DNA from 3 places in the Microbacterium sp. YJN-G genome. Region 2 is predicted to be linked to each of the others. Evidence: riboswitches for the same ligand, from Rfam matches in the RefSeq annotation. Region 2 holds a riboswitch; each other region holds the start of a gene.
The links. A riboswitch is a leader RNA that binds a small molecule or an ion and turns the genes downstream of it on or off. The one in region 2 is predicted to bind thiamine pyrophosphate.

Region 1 (7,224 bases), 170 kb from region 2:
CTGCAGCAGCGCGACGAGCACCACGAGCACGACGCCCGACGAACGGAACACGCCGAGGATCGTCAGCGGTGCCGCGACCGCCGCCACGACCCCGAACCAGAACAGCAGTCGATGGCGCCCGATGCGCGTGGAGGCGGCGCCGGTGGCGACCATCGCGACCGCCGAGACGATCGTGGCCACGAGCATCGTGAACGCCACCGCCGAACCGTCCAGGCCGATGATCGTGCCGAGCTGAGGGGTCAGCAGCGCGACGGCAATGTTCGTGAACAGCCACAGCCCCGTCATCAGCACGAACAGCCGGACGAACGTGCCGCGCGAACCACGCACCGCGGCCGTGATCACGCCGGCGGCGGGCGGGCTCGGCTCGTCGCGATCCTCGACGCGCAGACGGAGATAGAGGAACAGCGCCGCGGTGAGGAGCGCTCCGGCGAGGAAGGGGAAGCGCCAGCCCCAGCCGGCGTAGGCGTCGGGGCCCAGGATGGCGAGCAGTCCGAGCGTCGATGCGGCGAGGGTCGCGTTGGCCGCCGGCGACATCGCCATGATCAGGCCGCTGAGCGCGCCGCGACGCCGCGGCTCGGCCCACTCCATCGCCAGGGGGATCGCCGCGGTGTACCCGCCGCCAATGAACACCCCGCCCAGAAAGCGCAGGGCGACGAGGGCGACGAGCCCTGCATGCCCGGCGCCCAACGGCACGAGCGCCATCGCGAAGGTCACGAGGGCGACACCGGCGACGCTGATCCTGGTGATGCGCGAGCGGCCGATGCGGTCGGCGAGCGGGCCGAAGATCGCCGAGCCGAGGGGTCGGCCGATCAGCGTGGCGACGAACACCAGGGCCGAGGCGAGGGCGGCGTTCGGCGCTCCGTAGATCGCCACCGCCGCCGGCGCGAGGGCGAGCACGGGCAGGAAGATGTCGAACTGGTCGATGTAGTTCGTGAGCACGGCTCCCCGGGCCGCGCGCGCCGCCCCGTGACCCGGAGCAGGGTGCGCGACGGGTGCCTGAGCAGTCGACGTGTCAGTGCGCACGAGCGGGCACCTCCGGGGTTGGCAGGTACACGCTGGCGCCTGACCGGCGGAACTCATCCGACTTCGCGGCCATGCCCTCTGCGGCGATCCGCGCCTGATCGGCCACATCGCCGAACTCGTCGCGGATGTCCTGCGAGATGCGCATCGAGCAGAACTTCGGCCCGCACATCGAGCAGAAGTGCGCCGTCTTCGCCGGCTCGGCGGGCAGGGTCTCGTCGTGGAACTCCTCGGCCGTATGCGGATCGAGGGAGAGCGCGAACTGATCCCGCCAGCGGAACTCGAACCGCGCCTTCGACAGCGCATCGTCGCGAGCCTGCGCGCCCGGGTGGCCCTTTGCGAGGTCAGCGGCGTGCGCCGCGATCTTGTACGTGATGACGCCGGTCTTCACATCGTCGCGGTTCGGCAGGCCGAGGTGCTCCTTCGGAGTGACGTAGCAGAGCATCGCCGTGCCGTAGCGGGCGATCTCGGTCGCACCGATCGCCGAGGTGATGTGGTCGTAGCCGGGGGCGACATCAGTGACGAGCGGTCCGAGTGTGTAGAACGGGGCCCCGTCGCAGAGCTCCTGCTGACGCTCGACGTTCTCGCGCACGAGATGGAAGGGGATGTGGCCCGGTCCCTCGACCATCACCTGCACGTCGTACTGCCACGCACGCTTGGTGAGCTCGGCGAGCGTGTCCAGCTCGGCGAACTGCGCCTCGTCGTTCGCATCCGCGATCGACCCCGGCCGCAGCCCGTCGCCGAGAGAGAAGGCGACGTCGTAGCGCGCGAAGATCTCGCACAGCTCGTCGAAGTGCTCGTAGAGGAAGTTCTCCCGGTGGTGGCCGAGGCACCAGCCGGCCATGATCGATCCGCCGCGCGAGACGATGCCGGTGACCCGGTTCGCCGTCAGCGGCACATACCGCAGCAGCACGCCGGCGTGGATCGTCATGTAGTCGACGCCCTGTTCGCACTGCTCGATCACCGTGTCGCGGAAGATCTCCCAGGTGAGGGCCTGGTGGTCTCCGTTCACCTTCTCGAGCGCCTGGTAGATCGGCACGGTGCCGATCGGGACCGGGGAGTTGCGCAGGATCCACTCGCGAGTGGTGTGGATGTCGTCGCCGGTGGACAGATCCATGACGGTGTCGGCGCCCCAGCGAGTCGCCCACTCCAGCTTCGCGACCTCCTCGCGGATCGACGAGGTGACCGCGGAGTTGCCGATGTTCGCGTTGATCTTCACGAGGAACGCCCGCCCGATGATCATCGGCTCGGATTCAGGGTGGTTGACGTTGGCGGGGATGATCGCGCGCCCGGCCGCGACCTCGGAGCGCACGAGCTCGACGTCGCACCCCTCGCGCAGCGCGACGAAGCGCATCTCGGGCGTCACGATGCCCTGACGTGCGTAGTGCATCTGCGTGACACGGCGCCCGGCCGCGGCCCGCAGCGGCGTACGGGGCGAGCCGGCCCATTCGTCGCTGGCGCTGCCGCGCCGGATCGCGCCGCGGCCATCGTCCAGCAGATCCCTGGCGCGACCGTCGTACGCCTCGACGTCGCCGCGGGCGGCGATCCACGCCGCGCGCTGCGCGGGAAGTCCCACCGTCGGGTCTGCGCCGGGCCCCGCGGTACGGTACACCGTCACCGGAGTGTTGGTCGCACCCGACGGCGAGTCGTCGAGGTCGATCGCGGTGACGGGAACGTGGATGCCGTGCGCGGCGTCGATGAGATGGTCGAGTCGGTGCGTCGCGTAGTTCTCGGCGGACGTCTTCTCGGAGGGGACAGCAGACAGCACCATTCAGGGCTCCTTCTTCCTTCGCCGGCATTACCCGGACAGGTTCAGACGGTGCTCGGACGGCGTCAGCCCGATCTCAGCCCCCTGCCATGGGGCGCCCGTGGGATCTCGCGTGAAAGAGTACACCTCCGGGGTGCGGGTCGACGGCGACAGTGTCGCCGGATGTCTTCAGGAACGGTCAGTCGGCAAGCGCCAGGGACCGCTGCTCCACCAGCGGGAACACCTGCTCGGCGATCCGGTCGAGCTCCTCGTCGAGCGGAGAGGCCTGGATCAGCAGCAGGCTGATGCCCGCATCCGCGTAGGCGTTGATGCGCTCGGCGACCTGCTCGGCCGTGCCGACCAGGTTGGGGCGCAGGCCGCGCGTGCCCACCGAGTACTCCCGCTTCGACAGCTCGAGCGAGAGGTTCGAGTTCTGCCGGAACTGCTCGAACGACGCGTAGCCGGGGGAGTCGGGGTCGACCGTGGTGATGCGCTCGAGCTCGCGCTGCGCCTCGGCCTCGGTGTCGCGGACGATGACGTACGCGGGCATGCCGAACTCCTCGATCGGCCGGCCGTGCAGCCGTTCGGAGCGGGCGTTCATGTCGGCCACGTTCGCACGAACCTCGTCGAGGGTGCCGCCGTGCATGACGTAGGCGTCGGCGAAGCCGGCGATCGCCTCACGACCGGCGTCGCTCTCGCCGCCGGCGAAGATCACCGGGTGCGACGACGGCTTGGGCTCGACGATCGTGCCGTCGAACGCGTAGTGGTCGCCGCTGAAGGTGAACGGCGTCTGCTCCCACAGGCCGTTCAGCACCGAGACGAACTCCGTCGCCTGCGCGTAGCGGGCGTCATGAGCGGGGAACACGCCGCCGAACTGCCGCGCCTCCTCGGCCCACCACGCGGCGACCACGTTCAGCGCGACGCGGCCTGGCGCGATGCTGTCGAGCGTCGACACCGTCTTCGCGAGCACCGCCGGCAGATGGAAACCGGGGCGCACGGCGGTCATCACCCGCAGATGCTCGGTCGCGGCGAGGATCGCCGCCGACAGCGACCAGGCCTCCAGGCTCGGAGCATCCGTGCCCTTGCGGTCGTTCAGGTACAGCTCGGGCACGAGCGTGGTGCGGAAGCCGAGCCGGTCGGCCTTCATCGACACCTCGCGGATGTACTCCCAGGTGGCGGCCATGCGGCCCTCATCGCGGACGTTGCGCAGGAAGCCGCCGTAGACGGGCGTCCAGTATCCGAGGTCGATGGCCATGATGCTCCTTCAGCAGGTGGTCGGCGGTGCGGTCGGTGCGGGGATCAGGCGCGGGCGAGCTGAGGCTCGGGTTCGGTGCGCGACGACTCGCCGATGATCGTGAGCGCCCGGTCGAGGTCGGCGATGAGGTCGGCCGGGTCCTCGATGCCGGTTGACAGCCGCACCGTGTTCAGCGAGATGCCCGCCGCCGCGCGCTGGGCGGGCGTGAGGTGGGAATGGGTCATGGATGCCGGGTGCGCGATCAGGCTGCGGGCGTCGCCGAGGTTCGCGACCAGGCGGAACACGCGCAGCTCATCGATCAGGCGGGCGATGCGATCCGTGGCCTCGGGCTCGGGGCCGGCGATGTCGAACGAGAACACCGAGGGGATGCCGTGGGGCAGGTAACGCGCGGCGAGATCGTGCCAGGGGTTGCCCGCGAGTCCGGGGTGGTGCACGCGGGCGACGGCCGGATGCTGCTCGAGATGCCGTGCGATCGCCAGTGCGCTGGATGACTGGCGGGCCACGCGCAGGTCGAGGGTCTCGATGCCCTGCAGGATCTGCCAGGCGTTGAACGGCGACAGCGAGGGGCCGAGGTCGTGCACGTACTTCGACTTCACGAGCGCCGCGAACGCGAAGCCCTGCCCGAAGCGCTCCCACAGCACGAGGTCGCCGAAGCGGGTGTACGGGGCGGTGAACTGCGGCCAGCGCTCGGGCTCGGCGCCGAAGTCGAAGGTGCCCTGGTCGACGACGACACCGCCCAGCGAGGTGCCGTGCCCGGCGAGGAACTTCGTCGCCGAGTGCACGACGAAGTCGGCGCCGTGCTCACCCGGGCGGATCAGCGCCGGGGTGCCGACCGTGCTGTCGATGACGAGCGGTACGCCCGCCTCGTGGGCGATGTCGGCCACGAGCCGCAGATCGAGCACCTGCGCGATCGGGTTGGCGACGACCTCGGCGAACACGGCCCGCGTCTGCGGCGTGATCGCCGCCCGCCACGCATCCGGGTCGTCCTGGTCGACGAAGGTGACCGGGATGCCGAAGTCGGCGAAGGTGTCCTGCAGCAGGTCGACGGTGCCGCCGTACAGCTGGTCGGCGGCGACGATGTGACCGCCGCGGCCGGCGAGGGCCAGCAGCGTGACGGCGACGGCGGCCTGACCGGACGCCACGGCCACGGCGCTCACGCCGCCCTCGAGGGAGGTGACCCGCTCCTCCAGCAACTGCTGGGTGGGGCTGGCGTTGCGGCTGTAGATGATGCCGGGGCGGCGCAGCGCGAACAGATCGGCCGCCTCCTGCAGGGACGAGAACTCGTAGGCCGCAGTCTGGTGCAACGGGGGGACGGCGCCGAACGCGGGGGTGCCGGCGCGGAAGCCCGCCTGCACCTGGCGCGTCGCGAACCCGCCGGTCATGCCGTCACTCCTTCGCGGGCACCGGACAGGCTCCGCACGATCGGGGCGTGCACGTCGCCGGAGCGCAGACGCTCGAGCCACAGCACGATGGTCGCGGCCACGCTGCGGTGGCTCTGGTCGTTCAGTGCGTCGTGCAGGCCGCCGACGGTCTCGACCAGTTCGGCATCCGGGATCGCCGACAGCACCTCGGCCGCCTGGCCGATCGGCGAGACGGAGTCGTCGCCGCCGTGCACGGCGAGCACGGGCACGGCGATCGCCGCGAGGTCGGCGACGGGCGGCAGCGCATCGGCCGGGTCGGTCGAGACGGCCGGCGCGGTCGATGAGGCCGGTGCGGTCGATGAGGCCAGGGCGGATGCCGTCTGCGCGCGCTGCTCCGCGAGCACGCCCAGGTGCACGGGGCAGGCGGTGCGCTCGGCATCCGTCGGGGTGTGCTCGGCGTCGAGGACGACACCCGCGACGATGGCGGCGTCGGCGACGTCGCCGCGGGTGAGCGCGGCGAGCACCGCAGCGGCGCCGGTGTCGGAGCCGGCCAGCACCCGCGGAGCATCCTCCTGCGCAGCGAGCCAGACCGTCGCGGCGTCGGTCTCCGTGAACACGCCGACCGTGTAGCCGTCGGCGCTGATGCGCGTGCCGAAGCGGTGATACACGGCGGCGTTCTCGGCACGCCCCGCGACCAGCGCGAGGGTGCCGCGGACGCGGGCGGCCGGCGTGAAGACGGCGTCGGGGGCGGAAGTCATGCGTCCCATCATCGGCATCCGGCCGCGATGATCCCCGGATGTGTCGAAGTGTTGCGCCCCGTGACCCTGCGCTTCGCATCGCTTGTCACACGGCCGGTGACGCTTCTAGCTTCACTGCCATGACCTCTCACCGACGACTCACCGCCCTTGCCCTGCTCTCCGCCGCCACCCTCGCGATGGCCGGCTGCAGCGGGTCGGCGGGCGCCGCGCCCGACGCCGGCGCCGCGTCGTTGACGTGGGGATGGAACCTGCCCACCAGCTGGGATCCGGTCACCTCGACCGCCGGCTGGGACACTCATGCGCTCGCCCTCGTCTACGACGGACTCACCCAGCTCGACACCGAGGGAGAGGTCGTTCCCGGCCTCGCCGAGACCTGGGAGTACAGCGCCGACGGCACCGCGATCACCTTCCATCTGCGCGAGGACGCCGAGTTCAACGACGGCACGCCCGTCGACGCCGAAGCGGTGAAGGCGAACCTCGAGCGCGGCCGCGACCAGGAGAACTCGACGCTGGCCGGGCAGCTGCGCATCATCACCGGCGTCGACGTCGACGACGAGCACACCGTGACCATCCACCTGGATCAGGCCGACTACCAGGTGCCGTACCTGTTCGCAGGCAAGACCGGCTTCATCGTCAACCCGATCGCCTTCGACGACGTCGCCGGCCTCGCCACGCAGCCCGAGGGCTCGGGTCCGTTCGAGCTCACCGAGTACGTCCCCAATGCGCGAGCCGACCTCGAGAAGAACGAGCACTATTGGAACGCCGACCGCATCCACCTCGACGAGTTCCACGTCGTGCCGGTGACCGACTCCGCCACGGTCGTCGCGGGTGTGGACACCGGGCAGTGGGACGTCGCGATCATCCCGCCGTCCCAGGCTCAGGCCGCCGAGACCGCCGGCCTCGAAGTCGAGGAGATCAAGGCGCTCACCGTGCGCGCCCTCGACGTCGACAGCACCGTCGCCCCGTTCGACGACCAGCGCGTGCTCCAGGCGATCAGCCACGCCACCGACCGTCAGGCGCTCATCGACGCGGCCTACTTCGGCCGCGGCATCCCGAACTGGCAGCCGTTCCCCGAGGGGTACG
Region 2 (7,224 bases):
CGCCCACCGCGTACGGGTTGGCCGTGCCGAGGATCTCGCTGCCGAGCAGATGCGTCTTCAGGCTCTTGCCCGCGCCCGACGGGCCGACGGCCAGGACGCTGACGATGTCGGACGGGTCGATGACCCCCGCGGCGACACCGGGTGCCAGGCTGAGGCTCACGGTGGAGGCGTTGCAGCCGGGAGCGGCGATCCGGTGTGCGTCCCGCAGCACCTCGCGCTGCTTGCCCTCGCCGACGAGCAGCTCGGGGACGCCGTAGGCCCACGGCTCGTGGAACGCTCCGCCGTAGAACGCATCCCAGGAGTCCCGCGAGGTGAGCCGGTGATCGGCGCCGGCGTCGATCACCAGCGGGGTGTCGGCCAGCGCATCCGTGTACTGGCCGGACTGGCCGTGCGGCAGCGCGAGGAAGACGATGTCGTGTCCGGCGAGGATCTCGGGGGTGGTGTCCTGCAGCGTGAGGTGCGCGAGCGAGCGCAGGTGCGGCTGGTGCTCGGAGAGGGGCTGTCCCGCGTTCGAGTGCGCGGTGACGGTGCGGATCTCGATGTCGGGATGGGCTGCGAGAAGCCGCAGGATCTCGCCTCCCGCATAGCCGGATGCGCCGGAGACGGCGACGGAGTACGTCATGTATCTACCTTAACGGTCGAGGTTCGCCCGATGACGGGCCTTGCCGGGGCGGCGACACCGGCACTGTGCCCGTCGACGCACGACGGGAGCGCGGGGTCGCCTAGAGTCGGCGGTCGCCGCGGCGTCGGCGCACGGAAGTGACGCTCGCGGCGTCGTGGGCTTCGCCGTGCTCGCTCAGGAACCGCTGAGCGGGAGCGAGTGCGACCGAAGACATGCCGCGACAGTAGCGCCCCTGCCGCGGCATCCGCAAATCCGGCACGTCACATGGCGCACCGCCCCCTGCTCGACGCGCGGTCGGCGGGTGGTCAGCGCCGGGTCATCGCAGGTCGAAGAACGCCCTCTCGTGCTCGCACGCGGCGAGGAACGCGCGGTGCATGCGTGCGCGCTGCTCCCCGTCGGCTGCGACGGCAGCCGCCGCGACGTATCCGATCGCCCGCTCGTTCGCCGCCTCGAAATCCGGGTCGGCGTACGTCGCCAGCCACGACGCGTACGGATGCTCGGGATCGCGCGCGTACGCGCCGAAGTCGCCGGCATGCAGCCGCAGCCCGAGGTCGGTGTACAGCCAGAAGCAGGGCAGGATCGCGGCGATCAGCACGCGGTAGTCGCCGGTGAAGGCGGCGGCGCGCAGGTGGTCGAGGTACGCGGTGCACACCGCGCTCGGCGGGGTGTCGAAAGTGCCGACTGAGACGCCGGTGGCCGGCGTCAGCCATCCCGCGTGCAGTTCGAGTTCGACGGCGATCGCACCGTGCGCCGAGTCGGCCCAGAACGCCTGCTCCTGAGGGGTCGGTGCGAGCCGGGCGGCCTCGGCGAGCACCCGGGCGTACTCGCGGAGGTAGAGCGCATCCTGCGCGAGGTACTCGAGGAACAGCCTGCGCTCGAGCGTGCCGTCGGCGAGCGCACGGATGAAGGGCAGCTCGTCGATGTCGCGCCGGATGTGCTCGGCGCTGCGCCACCACTCCTCGCGGATGCTCTCGGCTGAGGGACGCGTCTCCAGGCCGCCGCGCCGCCACAGCCCCGCGAAGTGGCTGATCGGACCGTGGCCGCGGCCGACGTCGAGGGCATCCGCGTCGGTCAGCGACTCTCGCAGCCAGGCACGGCTGGAGGCGACCGCCTGCGTCCAGTCGAGCCCCCGCGCGCGCGTCGTGGCGAGGGCGGCCGAGAGTGAGCATCCGGTGCCGTGCGTGCTGGTGGTGGCGATCCGCGCACCGTCATACCCGGCGATGACGCCGCCCGGCCCGACCAGGGCATCCGGTGACTGGTCACCATCGAGGTGGCCACCCTTGGCCAGCACGAGCGCTCCGGTGCGCGCGGCGACCTCGCGAGCGGCGTCGAGCGCGTCGTCCCAGCCCTCGAGCGTCCGGCCGGCGAGCACCGCGAGCTCACCGAGGTTCGGGGTGATCAGATCGGCGCGCGCGGCGAGATCGACGAGGGCGCTCTCGGCTGCGGTGTCGAGCAGCCGGTCGCCGCTGGTGGCGACCATCACCGGGTCGAGCACGACGACCGGCGGTCGCTGCTCGTCGAGCCACGCGATGACCGTCTCGATGATCTCGGTGCCGGCGAGCATCCCGATCTTCACCGCGTCGATGCCGATGTCGTCTGCGATCGCGTCGAGCTGGGCGCGCAGGAACGAGGTCGGCGGCACGTGCACGTCGCGCACGCCCTGCGTGTTCTGCGCGGTGAGGGCGGTGATCGCCGCCATGCCGTAGCCGCCGTTCGCGGCGATCGACTTCAGATCGGCCTGGATGCCCGCCCCGCCCGACGGGTCGCTGCCGGCGATGCTGAGCACCCGCGGCGTGCGCGCTCCTCGCCATTCCCGCCGCAGTGCGCGGGCCGCGGCGCGCGGGTCGTCGGTCGCGCACAGCGCGGACACCACGGCCACGCCCGCCGCCCCGGCATCCCGCAGCGCGGCGACGTCGTCGATGCCGACCCCGCCGATCGCGACGGCGGGGACCGGGCTGGATGCGGCGAGCGCGCGGAACCCGTCGATGCCGAGTGCCGGCGGATGGTCGGGCTTGGTGGAGGTGGGCCGGATCACCCCGACGCCCACGTAGTCGACGGTGCCGGCGGGCAGCCCGCGCACGGCGTCGAGGTGCTCGGGGGTGTTCGCGGTGAGTCCGATGACGGCATCCGCTCCGAGCAGAGCACGGGCGTGCCGGACCGCGGCATCCGACTGGCCGAGGTGCACGCCGTCGACGCGCGCTCCGCGACGGCGCGCCTCGACGGCCGCGTCGAGCCGGTCGTTGACGAGCAGGAGCGCCCGCCCGTCGATCGCGTCGGACAGTTCGACGAGGCGGTCTGCGGTCTCGGCGTCGGAGGCGTGCTTGTCGCGCAGCTGCACGACCGTGACTCCGCCGGCCAGGGCTTCGCGGACGGTCTGCACCACCCCGCGGTCGCCGCAGAGCGCGTCGTCGGTGACGAGATAGAGCGACAGGTCGAGGCTCATCGCGCCGACTCCCCCGAGAGAGCGGCCTCGTCGACGCGAGCGGCATCGGCGAGCTCGGCGGGCTGGATCGCCGCCAGTTCGTCGAGCAGCGCGACGGCGAAGCTGCCGGGGCCGGATGCCGTGACGGCCGCGCGTTCCGCGGCGACCGTATAGACGAGAGTGGCGGCGGCGACGGCATCCAGCGGATCGGTGCCTGTTGCGCGGGCGGTGCCGAGGAACGCGGCCATCACCGCGCCGAGCGCGCAGCCGCCGCCGGTCACCCGGGTCAGCAGCGCATCGCCGTTGGCGATGCGCACGATCCGCTGCCCGTTCGTGATGTGGTCGACCGGGCCCGACACGGCCACGACGCTCCCCCACTCGGAGGCGAGCGTGCGGGCGGCGTCGAGGGCGGCATCCGGGGTGTCGGTGGCGTCGACTCCCCTGCCGCCTGCGCTCAGACCGGCGAGCGCGAGGATCTCGGACGCATTGCCGCGGATCGCCGTCGGCCGCTGCGCGACGAGGTCGTGTGCGAGGGCGGTGCGTACCGGCAGCGCGCCGACGGCGACCGGGTCGAGCACCCAGGGCGTCCCCGCGGCGTTCGCGCCGGCGACCGCCTCGCGTGCCGCCTCGCGCTGCTCGGGGCCGGGGGTGCCGAGGTTCACCAGCAGTCCGGAGGCGATGCCGGCGAACATGCCGGATTCGCCGACGATGTCGACCATCGCGGGTGCGGCACCCAGGGCGAGCAGCACGTTCGCGGTGAAGCCGGTCACCACCTTGTTGGTGATGCAGTGCGTGAGGGGCGCTGCCGCGCGCAGCTCTCCCAGCAGCTCGGCGGCCGTGGCCGCGATTTCGGTCGGTGGACGCAGAAGATCGCTCATTCGCGACATCCCTTCGCTAGTACGAACTAGATCAGGTTCGACGGGTGTGATCTCAGCCGCGGATGCGGCACCCCGTGTCACTCGTGGCGAGTCTAGCCCGCCTCTGACGCCGAAACCCCTCGTGGCTGCCGATACCCCTCGTGAATCACGCGATTCAGGACGGGTGTGGGCAATTAGGAGGGGTCTCGGCGGAAGGGGGACGGACGGCTCAGGCGTCGGGCCAGGGCATCGGGCGGTCGGGGTCGCGCTTGCTGTCATCGGGCAGGTGCGGCAGCTGCTCGCCGCCGGCGCGGATGCAGAGCCAGCGCAGCTCGCCGGGACTGTCGGGGTGCGCGCGCCAGGTGCGCCAGACGTCCTGGCCGACCCGGACGACCGACCCCGCGCGCACGTCGACGACATCGTCGTCGAGGCCCATCTGGCCCTGACCCTCCAGGAACACATAGAGCTCCTCGACGCGGCTGTGGGCGTGCCAGTACCCGGCCTCCTCGCCCGGCTGGAGCGCGTTGGCCGTCATGCCGATGTACTGCATGGTCAGCTCGTGGTCCACGACCCTCCTGCCGTCGCGGGAGCGTGCGGGCGCGAAGCCTCCGTAGTGTGCGCGCCAGTCATCCAGCCCGCCGATCTCGGTCACCTGATAGTCGCTCATCGCCGCTCCTTCACCGCTCGCTCTTCGTGGTCTCGCCGTTCACGATACTGCGGGTCCACGCACGGTCGGCCCGCTCGTAGACGATCCGCAGGTGCCTGCGGTCGGAGGCTCCCTGCCAGAACTCCACCCGCTGCGGTTCGAGCCACCAGCGCACCCATTCGCCGGGCTGCAGCCCCTCGCGCGCGGCTGCGGAGCGGGCGGCGAGATCGGCGTCGCTCTCCTGCCGGGGAGCCTCCTGCACCCTTCCGCGCACGCGCACGGCGCGACGGAGCGGCTGCCACCACAGGCTCAGCGCGGCGGCGGGGGCGGCGGCGAGCTGGCCGCCCTTGGCCGAGCCGCGCGGGCCGGCGAAGGCCCAGCCGCGGTCGGTGACGTCCTTGACGATCAGTGTGCGCGCGTCCGGCATCCCCTCGGCGTCGACCGTCGCGAGGGTCGCGGCGTGCGGTTCGGCGACGCCCGCCCCGGCCGCCTCGCGGATCCAGCGTTCGAACAGCACGACCGGGTCATCCGGCAGCGCATCCGTGTCGAGCGCGGGCGGCTCGCCCGCCAATGCAGGCAGGGCGCGCAGCCAGGCGGCGAACGTCGAGCTTGAGGTCATGCCCCCATCCTGCCCCGCCCCCACGACTCCCGCGCCCCTAAGCGTCGAAACCCCTCACCAGTGCCGACACCCCTCGTGAATCACGTGATTCAGGAGGGGTCTCGGCAACCAGGAGGGGTTTCGGCGGAGGAAGCGGTCAGTCGCGGATCGTGGCGGCGAAGCGCTCGGTCGCGACCGCGACACCGGCGAGCTTGGCCTCGGTGGCCTCGGCCGCGGTGAGCGTGCGGTCGGGTGCGCGGAACCGCAGCGCGAAGCTGAGGCTCTTCTGCCCCTCGCCGAGTCCCTCGCCGCGGTAGTCGTCAACCAGTCGCGCGGCCTCGAGCAGGTCGCCGGCGCCCTCGACGAGCGCGGCGCGCACCTCGGATGCCGGGACCTCGACGCCCACGACCAGCGACACGTCCTGCGTGGCGGCGGGGAACGTCGACAGGGATGCCGCGACCACCCGGTCGCCTGCGAGCGTCAGCACGCGATCCAGATCGAGCTCGAGCACCACGGCGCGGCCCGGCAGATCGGCATCCGCCGAGACCTGCGGATGCAGTTCGCCGACGTAGCCGACCTCCTCGCCGCGCACCGACAGCACACCGGCACGGCCGGGATGCAGGGCGGCGCGGCTGGTCTGTGCGACGTCGATCTCGACGCCGGCGGCCACGCCGATCACGCGCACGGCATCCAGTGCATCACCCAGGCTCGCCGGCTGCGCCGGGCGCCCCGGCTGGCGGGGGGTCATGCTGCCCGTCAGCAGAACGGCGACGTGACGCGGCTGCGGCGGGATCGACGCATTCAGCGCGGCGAGGGTCTCGTCGTCGGGACGCCGCCCCAGCGGCGGGATGAAGTCGGTGCCGTAGACCACACCCTGCTCGGGCGTGAACACGGAGCCGCTCTCGAAGATCGCGAGATCCACGAGACCGCGCGAGATGTTGCGGTGCGCGGTCTGCAGCAGGCCCGGAAGCAGCGAGCGGCGCAGGTACGGCGCCTGCCCGTCGAGCGGGTTGGCGAGGCGGATGCTGGGCAGCCGCTCCCCCGTGGCCGAGCCGTGCAGATCGTTCTGCTCCTCGGTCGTGAACGGGAACGCCGGGGTCTCGACGAACCCGGCGGCCGCCAGCGCGTCGGCGACGCGGCGGCGCCCCTGCTGCAGCGCGGTGTACCCGCGGCCCGACGGCGGGGTGGGCAGCTCGGAGGGGATGCGGTCGAGCCCGTGGATGCGGGCGACCTCTTCGACGAGGGTCCACTTGTCGGTGAGGTCGGGACGCCAGCTCGGCGGGATGACGAACCAGCCATCGCCCTGCTCGGCTCCCGAGTCCGCCGAAGGGGTGATCTCGGCGCCGATCGTCTGCAGCGCACCGGTGATCTCATCGTCGGAGTAGTCGACGCCCACGACGCCCTGCGTGAACCCGCGGGGCAGGTCGATCCCGGGGATCTCCACCTCGGCGTACAGCGCACCGCCCTCGTCGGTCAGGGTGCCGCCGGCGAGTTCGACCATGAGGTCGGCCACGCGGCGGGCGGCGACGAACGGGATCAGCGGGTCGACACCGCGCTCGAAGCGCTTGGACGCTTCGCTGGGCAGCTTGTGCCTGCGTGCGGTGCGGGCGATCGTGACCGAGTCGAACACGGCCGCCTCGATGAGCACGTTGCGCGTGTCGTCGCTCATCTCGGTGGTGCCGCCGCCCATGACGCCGGCGAGGCCGATCGGGCCCGAGCCGTCGGTGATCAGCAGGTCCTCGACGTGCAGCGTGCGCTGCTGGCCGTCGAGCGTCGTCAGCCGCTCACCCTCGTGCGCGCGCCGGACGACGATGCCGCCCTGCAGCTTGTCGAGGTCGTAGCCGTGGATCGGGTTGCCGAGCTCGAGCATGACGTAGTTCGTGATGTCGATGAGCACGCCCAGCGAGCGCATGCCGGCCAGCGACAGGCGCGCGATCATCCACGGCGGCGTGGGGCGCGACGGATCGACGTCGCGCACCACGCGCGCCACGAACTCGCGGGCGCCCGCGTTGCCGCGGATCGGATTGCGGTCGTCGACGCTGATCGCGAAGCCCGAGCCGGGCTGCAGCTCGGCGAAGT
Region 3 (7,224 bases), 940 kb from region 2:
CCCGCGAGGGTGAGGCTGAGGGTCGACTTGCCGGCGCCGTTCGGCCCGACGATGCCGAGCACCTCCCCCGCGCGCACCTGCAGGTCGAACGGTCCGGCGACGCGGGTGCCCGGGGTGCGCGAGACGATCAGGCCGTCGGTGCGGACCAGCGTCTCTCCCGGCGCCCGGGCCGGTGGCGGCGGGACGGCGGGCGGATGCTCGGGCACCCACACCCCGGATGCCGCGAGCTCGGCACCGCGCGCATGCAGCACCTGTTCGGGAGTGCCGTCGGCGAGCACGACCGTGCTGTCGCCCTCGGCGCCCAGCACGATGACGCGCTGGACGAGCGGCAGCCATACGTCGATGCGGTGCTCGATCACGACCAGGGTCGCGCCGGTGGCATCCAGTGCCCGCCCGACGGCGTCGCGCACCTCGGCGACGCCGTCGGGATCGAGGTTCGCGGTGGGCTCGTCGAGCAGAATCGCCCCTGGCCGCATGGCCAGCACGCCCGCGAGCGCGAGCCGCTGCTTCTGCCCGCCCGACAGCGCCGAGGTCGGCCGGTCGAGCGCGACGTCGAGGCCCACGGCATCCAGTGCCTGTCCTACCCGCTGCCAGATCTCCTCGCGCGGGACGCCGAGATTCTCGCAGCCGAAGGCGACGTCGTCGCCGACGCGCGCCAGCATCGTCTGGGTGTCGGGGTCCTGCAGCACCATGCCGACCCGGCCCCGCACCGACGAGGCCGGAAGGCCGTCGACGAGCAGCGCCCCGGCTTCCTCACCCTCGTCGGCGCCGCCGAGCACGCCGCCGAAACCCTGCAGCAGGGTGGACTTGCCCGAGCCGGATGCTCCCAGCAGCAGCACCCGCTCTCCGGGCTCGATGCGCAGCGAGACCTCACGCAGTGCCCAGCGCAGCCGGGTCGCGTAGCGCCAGCCCCAGCCGCGCGCCTCGAGCGCGGCCGCGACGGTGCTCACACCCGTGCGTTCGCCGTCCGACCGGCGGCGAACCGGCTCAGCGCGCCGGTGGCGGCGAGCCCCTTGACGAGCAGCCAGGCGCCGAGTCCGGCGATCACTGCGCCCGAGATGGTGGTGGAGGCGATGTACACCGAGGTGAACAGGGTGTCGGCGCCCGCGTACCAGAGGATGCGGTCGTTGATGCCGCAGGCCAGGCCCGCGGCGGCACCGGCGAGCACAGCCACCGGCAGGCGCCATACGCCGTACAGGAAGATCAGGAAGATCAGCTCGGCGCCCAGGCCCTGCACGAGGCCGGAGACGATGGTCAGCGGGCCCCAGACGTTGCCCACCAGCGCCGAGATGATCGCGGCGACCAGCTCGGTGTAGATCGCGGCCCCCGGCTTGCGGATGATCAGCCCGCCCAGCACGCCGGCGATCAGCCAGGGACCGGCCAGCAGTCCCTGCAGGCCGGGCAGCAGCGGCGAGAGCAGTGCGCTCGGCGCCTCGTAGCCGACGTTCCACAGCAGGAACAGCACGGCGCAGGCGACCGCGATGACGCTGGCGACGACGATGTCGACGACCCGCCAGCGCAGGTTGCGGCCTGCGGCCGCCGGGGTGGTGGTGGACGTGGATGCAGACGTGCTCATAGGAACTCCTCCCTGCGCCGGCATGACCCGGATCAGGTTCGACGGTCGAAGCGCGGTTCGCTTCCTCTCAGCCCGGCACGCCGGACTCCCGTGGTTATGCCCTCGATCTTAGCCGTCCGGATGGATGCCGGGGCGGCGTTGTGACGGCGCATGCACAGGGTGATTGGGTACCGTTGATCGGGTGACTGTCTCCCCCGACTCCACGCGCGACTCCACGCGCCCGCTCACGCGCCGTTCGCTGCGTGAGCGCACGCGTGCACGCAACGCGACGCCGCCTGCGGCCGAGGAGACACCGGAGAGCGGCGCGGACGCGGCAACGATTCGTGTCGCAGAGCCGGTTCCCGCCGTGACGGCATCCAGCGGGGATACTGACGCTGTGAATGTCATCGATCGGACTCCCGAGCCGGTTGAGCCGGACGAGCCGGAGCCCGAGTTCCTGCGCGAGCCCGCGACGGTGCCGGGCGGCGTGCCCGCGGTGGTGCCCGCGGTGGTGCCGGCGGCTGAGCCGGTCCCCGCGACGAACGCGATGCCCGACGCGGGGCCGGTGCGCGCGTGGGCCGATGACAAGCATCCGACGACCGCGCTGACGTGGTTGGACCCGCGGACCATCGGCTCGGATGCCGCCCCCGAGCCGCAGCCGGCACCCGACCTGTTCGCCGGTGCGCACCTGAGCCGGGGATGGCGACGACCGCGGGCACTCGTCCCGGCGGGGATCCTCACCGCCGTGGGCGTCGCGTACGTGGCATCCACGCTGCTGTGGCCGCTGAGTGAGGTCGCTCCGGTGGTCACCGCCGAGCAGATCGCGATCGAGCCGGCCCCGGCCGCTACGGCGACGTGGCCGGAGAACGGCAGCGCGGCCGTGTCCGTGCAGGGCATCGCCCCGCTGTCATCGACCCCGGAACGCGACGAGATCGCGAGCATCACGAAGGTCGCCTCGACGCTGATGGTGCTCGACGCCATGCCGCTGAAGGTGGGCGAGCAGGGGCCGAGCTTCGAGTTCACGCGGGAGGATTCGCGCGAGTACTGGCGCTACCGGTGGTCCGACCAGTCGGCGCTGGACGTGCCGGTGGGCGGCAGCCTGACGGAGTACCAGATGCTTCAGGGCGTGCTGCTCGGCTCGGCGAACAACTACATCGACCGGCTCGCGGAGGAGATCTGGGGCTCGGATCGTGCCTTCGCCGAGGCCGCCGCGACCTGGCTGAGCGACCACGGCATCGAGGGCGTCTCGCTCGTGAACCCGTCCGGTTTCGACCGCGACAACGTGGCCACTCCCGCCGGGGCCATCCGCCTCGCCGAGGTGGCGATGAAGAATCCGGTGTTCGCCGAGATCGTCGCCACCCGCTCGGCGGAGATCCCCGGCGTGGGGACGGTCACCAACACGAACAAGATGCTCGACGACGCGGGCGTGGTCGGCGTGAAGACCGGCACACTCTCGCACTGGAACCTGCTCACCGCGAAGGACGTCCCGGTCGGCGACACCACCGTGCGCGTATACGCCGCGGTGCTCGGGCAGGACAGCAACGACGACAGGCTCGCCGTGACCAGGCAGCTGCTCGCGGGCGTCGAGGCGTCGCTTGCCGAGCAGCCGGTGTCGGTGCCGAAGGGCACCGTGGTCGGCCAGGTCGCCACGGTGTGGGGAGACCGCGTCGAGGTCGTGACGGATGCCGACACCAAGGTCGTGCTGTGGAACGGCGCTTCGGCGACCGCTGTGACCGAGCTCGATCTCGGTGACCGCACCGCCGCCGGCGCCGAGGTGGGCACACTCACCGCGAAGGGCCCCGTCGACACCGCGCAGACGTCGGTCTCGCTCGCCGAGGAGATCTCCGCCCCGAGCCCCTGGTGGCGCCTGACGCACCCCCTCGAGCTCTTCGGCCTCGACAACGGCTGACCCCCGCCCTCCCGCCCCCCGCGAGAAACCACTTTCGGCGTGAGAAACGCGTCCACGCAGGGTTTCTCATGCGCGATGTGGTTTCTCACGGAGGTGGGGCCGCGGCGGGGGGCGGGGCGGGGCAGCGGGGCGGGAACGCGAGACGCCCGCCCCGGGAGGGGGCGGGCGTCTCGGGAGGGGGCGGGCGTCTCGGGTCGGCGGGTCAGGGGCGCTCGGGGTCGGATGCCGTGGACTCGGCCTCCCGCACGGCCTCGGCCAGCTGCACCACGTCCGGCGCCTCCATCACGTCCTGCAGCGCAGCGGCGTCGGATGCGGCATCCTCGGCCTCGCCGGTGACGATGACCGGGGTCGTGCCGGTGAGTGACTCCTCGGCGTCGATGTCGGTCGCGGCCTGCTCGAACTGCGACTGGTACAGCCGCCAGTAGGCGCCCTGCTTGGCGATCAGCTCGTCGTGGTCACCCTGCTCCACGATGTCGCCGTGCTCCATGACCAGGATCAGGTCGGCGTCGCGGATCGTCGAGAGCCGGTGCGCGATCACGAACGAGGTGCGCCCCTCGCGCAGCGCCGCCATGGCGTGCTGCAGCAGCAGCTCGGTGCGGGTGTCGACCGCACTCGTCGCCTCGTCGAGGATGAGGATCGACGGCTGCGACACGAACGCGCGGGCGATCGTGATCAGCTGCCGCTCACCGGCCGAGACGTTCGACGCGTCCTCGTCGAGCACCGTGTCGTACCCCTCGGGCAGCGAGTGCACGAAGCGGTCGACATAGGTCGCCTTCGCTGCGGCGATGATCTCGTCGTCGCTCGCGCTCTCCTGCCCGTAGCGGATGTTGTCGCGGATCGTGCCCGCGAACAGCCACGGGTCCTGCAGCACCATGCCGGTGCGCGAACGCAGATCCTCGCGGCTCACCTCGGCGATGTCCTGACCGTCGATCAGGATGCGGCCGGAGTTCAGCTCGTAGAACCGCATGATCAGGTTCACCAGCGTGGTCTTGCCCGCACCGGTCGGTCCCACGATCGCGACGGTCTGGCCCGGCTCCACCCGGAACGACAGATCCTTGATGAGCGGACGGTCCTCGCTGTACGAGAAGGCGACGTGCTCGAACTCGATCACTCCACCTGTGGGTCCCTGAGCCTGTCGAAGGGCGGGCGCCTCTTCGGCATCCGCGTCCTGCTCCTCGGCATCCAGGAAGTCGAACACCCGCTCGGCCGACGCGGTGCCGGACTGCACCACGGCGGCCATGCCGCCCAGCTCGCTGAGCGGCTGGCTGAACTGCTGCGAGTACTGGATGAACGCCTGCACGTCACCGAGGCGCAGGTTGCCGCCGGCGACCATGAGACCACCGAGCACGGCGATGCCGACGTAGGTGAGGTTTCCGATGAACATCATGGCGGGCATGATGATGCCCGACAGGAACTGCGCCTTGAAGCTCGCCTGGTACAGCTCCTCGTTCTCGATCTGGAACCGGTCGAGCGCGTCCTGCTCACGCCCGAAGACCTTCACGAGCGCGTGACCCGAGAACGCTTCCTCGACGCGGGCGTTCAGCCGGCCGACCTTGCGCCACTGGATGCCGAACGCCTTCTGCGAGCGCGGACCGATGACGCCGAAGATGACAGCCATGAGCGGCAGCGACACCAGCGCCACCAGGGCGAGCTGCCACGAGATCGAGAACATCATGGCGAGCACGCCCACCACCGTCAGCACCGAGGTCAGCGCGCCCGAGAGCGACTGCTGCATGGTCTGGGTGATGTTGTCGATGTCGTTGGTGACCCGCGAGATCAGCTCACCGCGCTGCACCTTGTCGAAGTACGCCAGCGGCAGCCGGTTGATCTTCGCCTCGACGTCCTCGCGCAGGCGCCACATGGTGCGCACCATGATGACGTTGATCACGTAGCCCTGGATCCAGCTGAGCACCGCCGAGACGACGTAGATCGCCAGTACGGCGATGATGATCCAGCGCAGCCTGTCGAAGTCGACCCCGGCGCCGACCTGGAAGCTCTCCATGGCTCCGACCATGTTGGCGAAGTCGTCCTGGCCTGCGGCGCGCAGCGCCTCGACGACCTCGGCCTTGCTCATCCCCTCGGGGAATCCGGGGAAGTCCCCGAAGCCGGTGCCGAGCACGTGCGAGACGAAGCCCTCGTAGACGACGTTGGTCGCCTCGCCGAGCACCTTCGGTGCGGCCACGGCCAGCACCACGCCGATCGCACCGAGGAACGACACCAGCACGAACCACACGGCCGAGGGCTTGAGCAGCCCGATCATGCGCTTGAAGCTCGGACCGAAGTGATCGGCCTTGCCGGGAGCAGGGCCGTCGAACATGCCGCCGCCCTCGAGTCGCGCCTTCTCGGCGAGCTCGTGCTCCTCCCTCTCTGCCTCGGTCATGTCCTCGACCTGGGGTCCGGCGGCCCTGGCGCGGGCTGCGGCCATGCGCTCACGGCGAGCGGCCTTGCGGTCCACGGTCTGCTGCGTCTCCCACTCGTTCGAGTTCTCCGGCGCGGTCATGCGTCCACCCCCAGCTGCGACTCGACGATCTCTCGGTAGGTGGCACTGCCGGCGAGCAGCTCGTCATGCGTGCCGACGCCGACCATGGTGCCGCCCTCGAGGACGACGATGCGGTCGGCATCCGTGATGGTCGAGACGCGCTGCGCGACGACGATCTTCGTGACGTCGGGAAGCTCGCGCCACAGCGCCTGGCGCAGCCGGGCGTCTGTGGTGAGGTCGAGCGCCGAGAACGAGTCGTCGAAGACCAGGATCCGCGGCTGGTGCACCAGAGCCCGCGCGATCGCGAGACGCTGACGCTGACCGCCCGACACGTTCGTGCCGCCCTGCGCGATCCGCGAGTTCAGCCCGTCGGGCATCTCCTCGACGAAGTCGCGGCCCTGGGCGATCTCGAGCGCCTTCCACAGCTCTTCGTCCGTCGCGTCCTCCCGGCCGTAGCGCAGGTTCGACGCCACGGTGCCGGTGAACAGGAACGGACGCTGCGGCACCAGGCCGATGCTCGCCCAGAGCGCCTCGACGTCGGCCTCGCGCACATCCGTGCCGCCGACTCTCACCGCCCCGCCCGTCACATCGAACAGGCGCGGGATCAGCGAGACCAGCGTGGTCTTGCCCGCGCCGGTCGAGCCGACGATGGCGACGGTCTCACCCTGCTCGGCACGGAAGGTGATGCCCGAGAGCACCGGCGACTCGGCGCCAGGGTAGGTGAACTCGACGTCGTCGAACGCGACGGTGCCGGGGTTCGGGAACTCGGTGACCCCGTTCTCGGGGCGGGTCATCGACGACTCGGCGTCGAGCACTTCGCCGACGCGCTCGGCCGACACTGCGGCGCGCGGGATCATCATCGCCATGAAGCTCGACATGATCACGCCCATCATGATCTGGCCGATGTACTGCATGAACGCGAACAGGGTGCCGACCTCGACCGTGCCCTGGTTCACCTCGATGCCGCCGAACCAGATGACCGCCACGACGGTGACGTTCAGGATCAGCATGAACAGCGGGAACAGCAGCACGAACAGCGAGCCGACGTTGCGGCCGACGATCATGATGTCGGTGTTCGCCCCGCGGAACCGCTCCTCCTCGATGCGCTCGCGCACGAAGGCGCGCACCACGCGCACACCGGTGAGCTGCTCGCGCATGATGCGGTTCACCGAGTCGAGCTTGCCCTGGTAGCTGCGGAACAGCGGCACCATGCGGCCGATGATGATCCCGGCGGCGATGAGCAGCGCGGGCACCGAGACGGCGATCAGCCAGCTCAGTCCG

Region 1: linked by a shared signal. The riboswitch ahead of thiC (phosphomethylpyrimidine synthase ThiC) and the one ahead of thiM (hydroxyethylthiazole kinase) in region 2 are both predicted to bind thiamine pyrophosphate.
Region 3: linked by a shared signal. The riboswitch ahead of H7694_RS17735 (ECF transporter S component) and the one ahead of thiM (hydroxyethylthiazole kinase) in region 2 are both predicted to bind thiamine pyrophosphate.

What each region holds. Positions count from the first base shown of each region.
Region 1 covers NZ_CP060402.1:2,294,485-2,301,708, reverse strand. The annotation lists gene H7694_RS11070 (MFS transporter) at 1-1,023, opposite strand, end outside; gene thiC (phosphomethylpyrimidine synthase ThiC) at 1,013-2,791, opposite strand; TPP riboswitch at 2,786-2,900, opposite strand; gene H7694_RS11060 (LLM class flavin-dependent oxidoreductase) at 2,967-4,022, opposite strand; gene H7694_RS11055 (O-acetylhomoserine aminocarboxypropyltransferase/cysteine synthase family protein) at 4,067-5,404, opposite strand; gene H7694_RS11050 (alpha/beta hydrolase) at 5,401-6,141, opposite strand; gene H7694_RS11045 (ABC transporter substrate-binding protein) at 6,261-7,224, shown strand, end outside.
Region 2 covers NZ_CP060402.1:2,128,192-2,135,415, forward strand. The annotation lists gene argC (N-acetyl-gamma-glutamyl-phosphate reductase) at 1-622, opposite strand, end outside; gene H7694_RS10245 (bifunctional hydroxymethylpyrimidine kinase/phosphomethylpyrimidine kinase) at 939-3,065, opposite strand; gene thiM (hydroxyethylthiazole kinase) at 3,062-3,922, opposite strand; TPP riboswitch at 3,914-4,007, opposite strand; gene H7694_RS10255 (cupin domain-containing protein) at 4,131-4,568, opposite strand; gene H7694_RS10260 (pyridoxamine 5'-phosphate oxidase family protein) at 4,579-5,166, opposite strand; gene pheT (phenylalanine--tRNA ligase subunit beta) at 5,303-7,224, opposite strand, start outside.
Region 3 covers NZ_CP060402.1:3,070,363-3,077,586, forward strand. The annotation lists gene H7694_RS14755 (ABC transporter ATP-binding protein) at 1-950, opposite strand, end outside; gene H7694_RS17735 (ECF transporter S component) at 947-1,576, opposite strand; TPP riboswitch at 1,567-1,678, opposite strand; gene H7694_RS14760 (D-alanyl-D-alanine carboxypeptidase family protein) at 1,758-3,464, shown strand; gene H7694_RS14765 (ABC transporter ATP-binding protein) at 3,667-5,889, opposite strand; gene H7694_RS14770 (ABC transporter ATP-binding protein) at 5,961-7,224, opposite strand, start outside.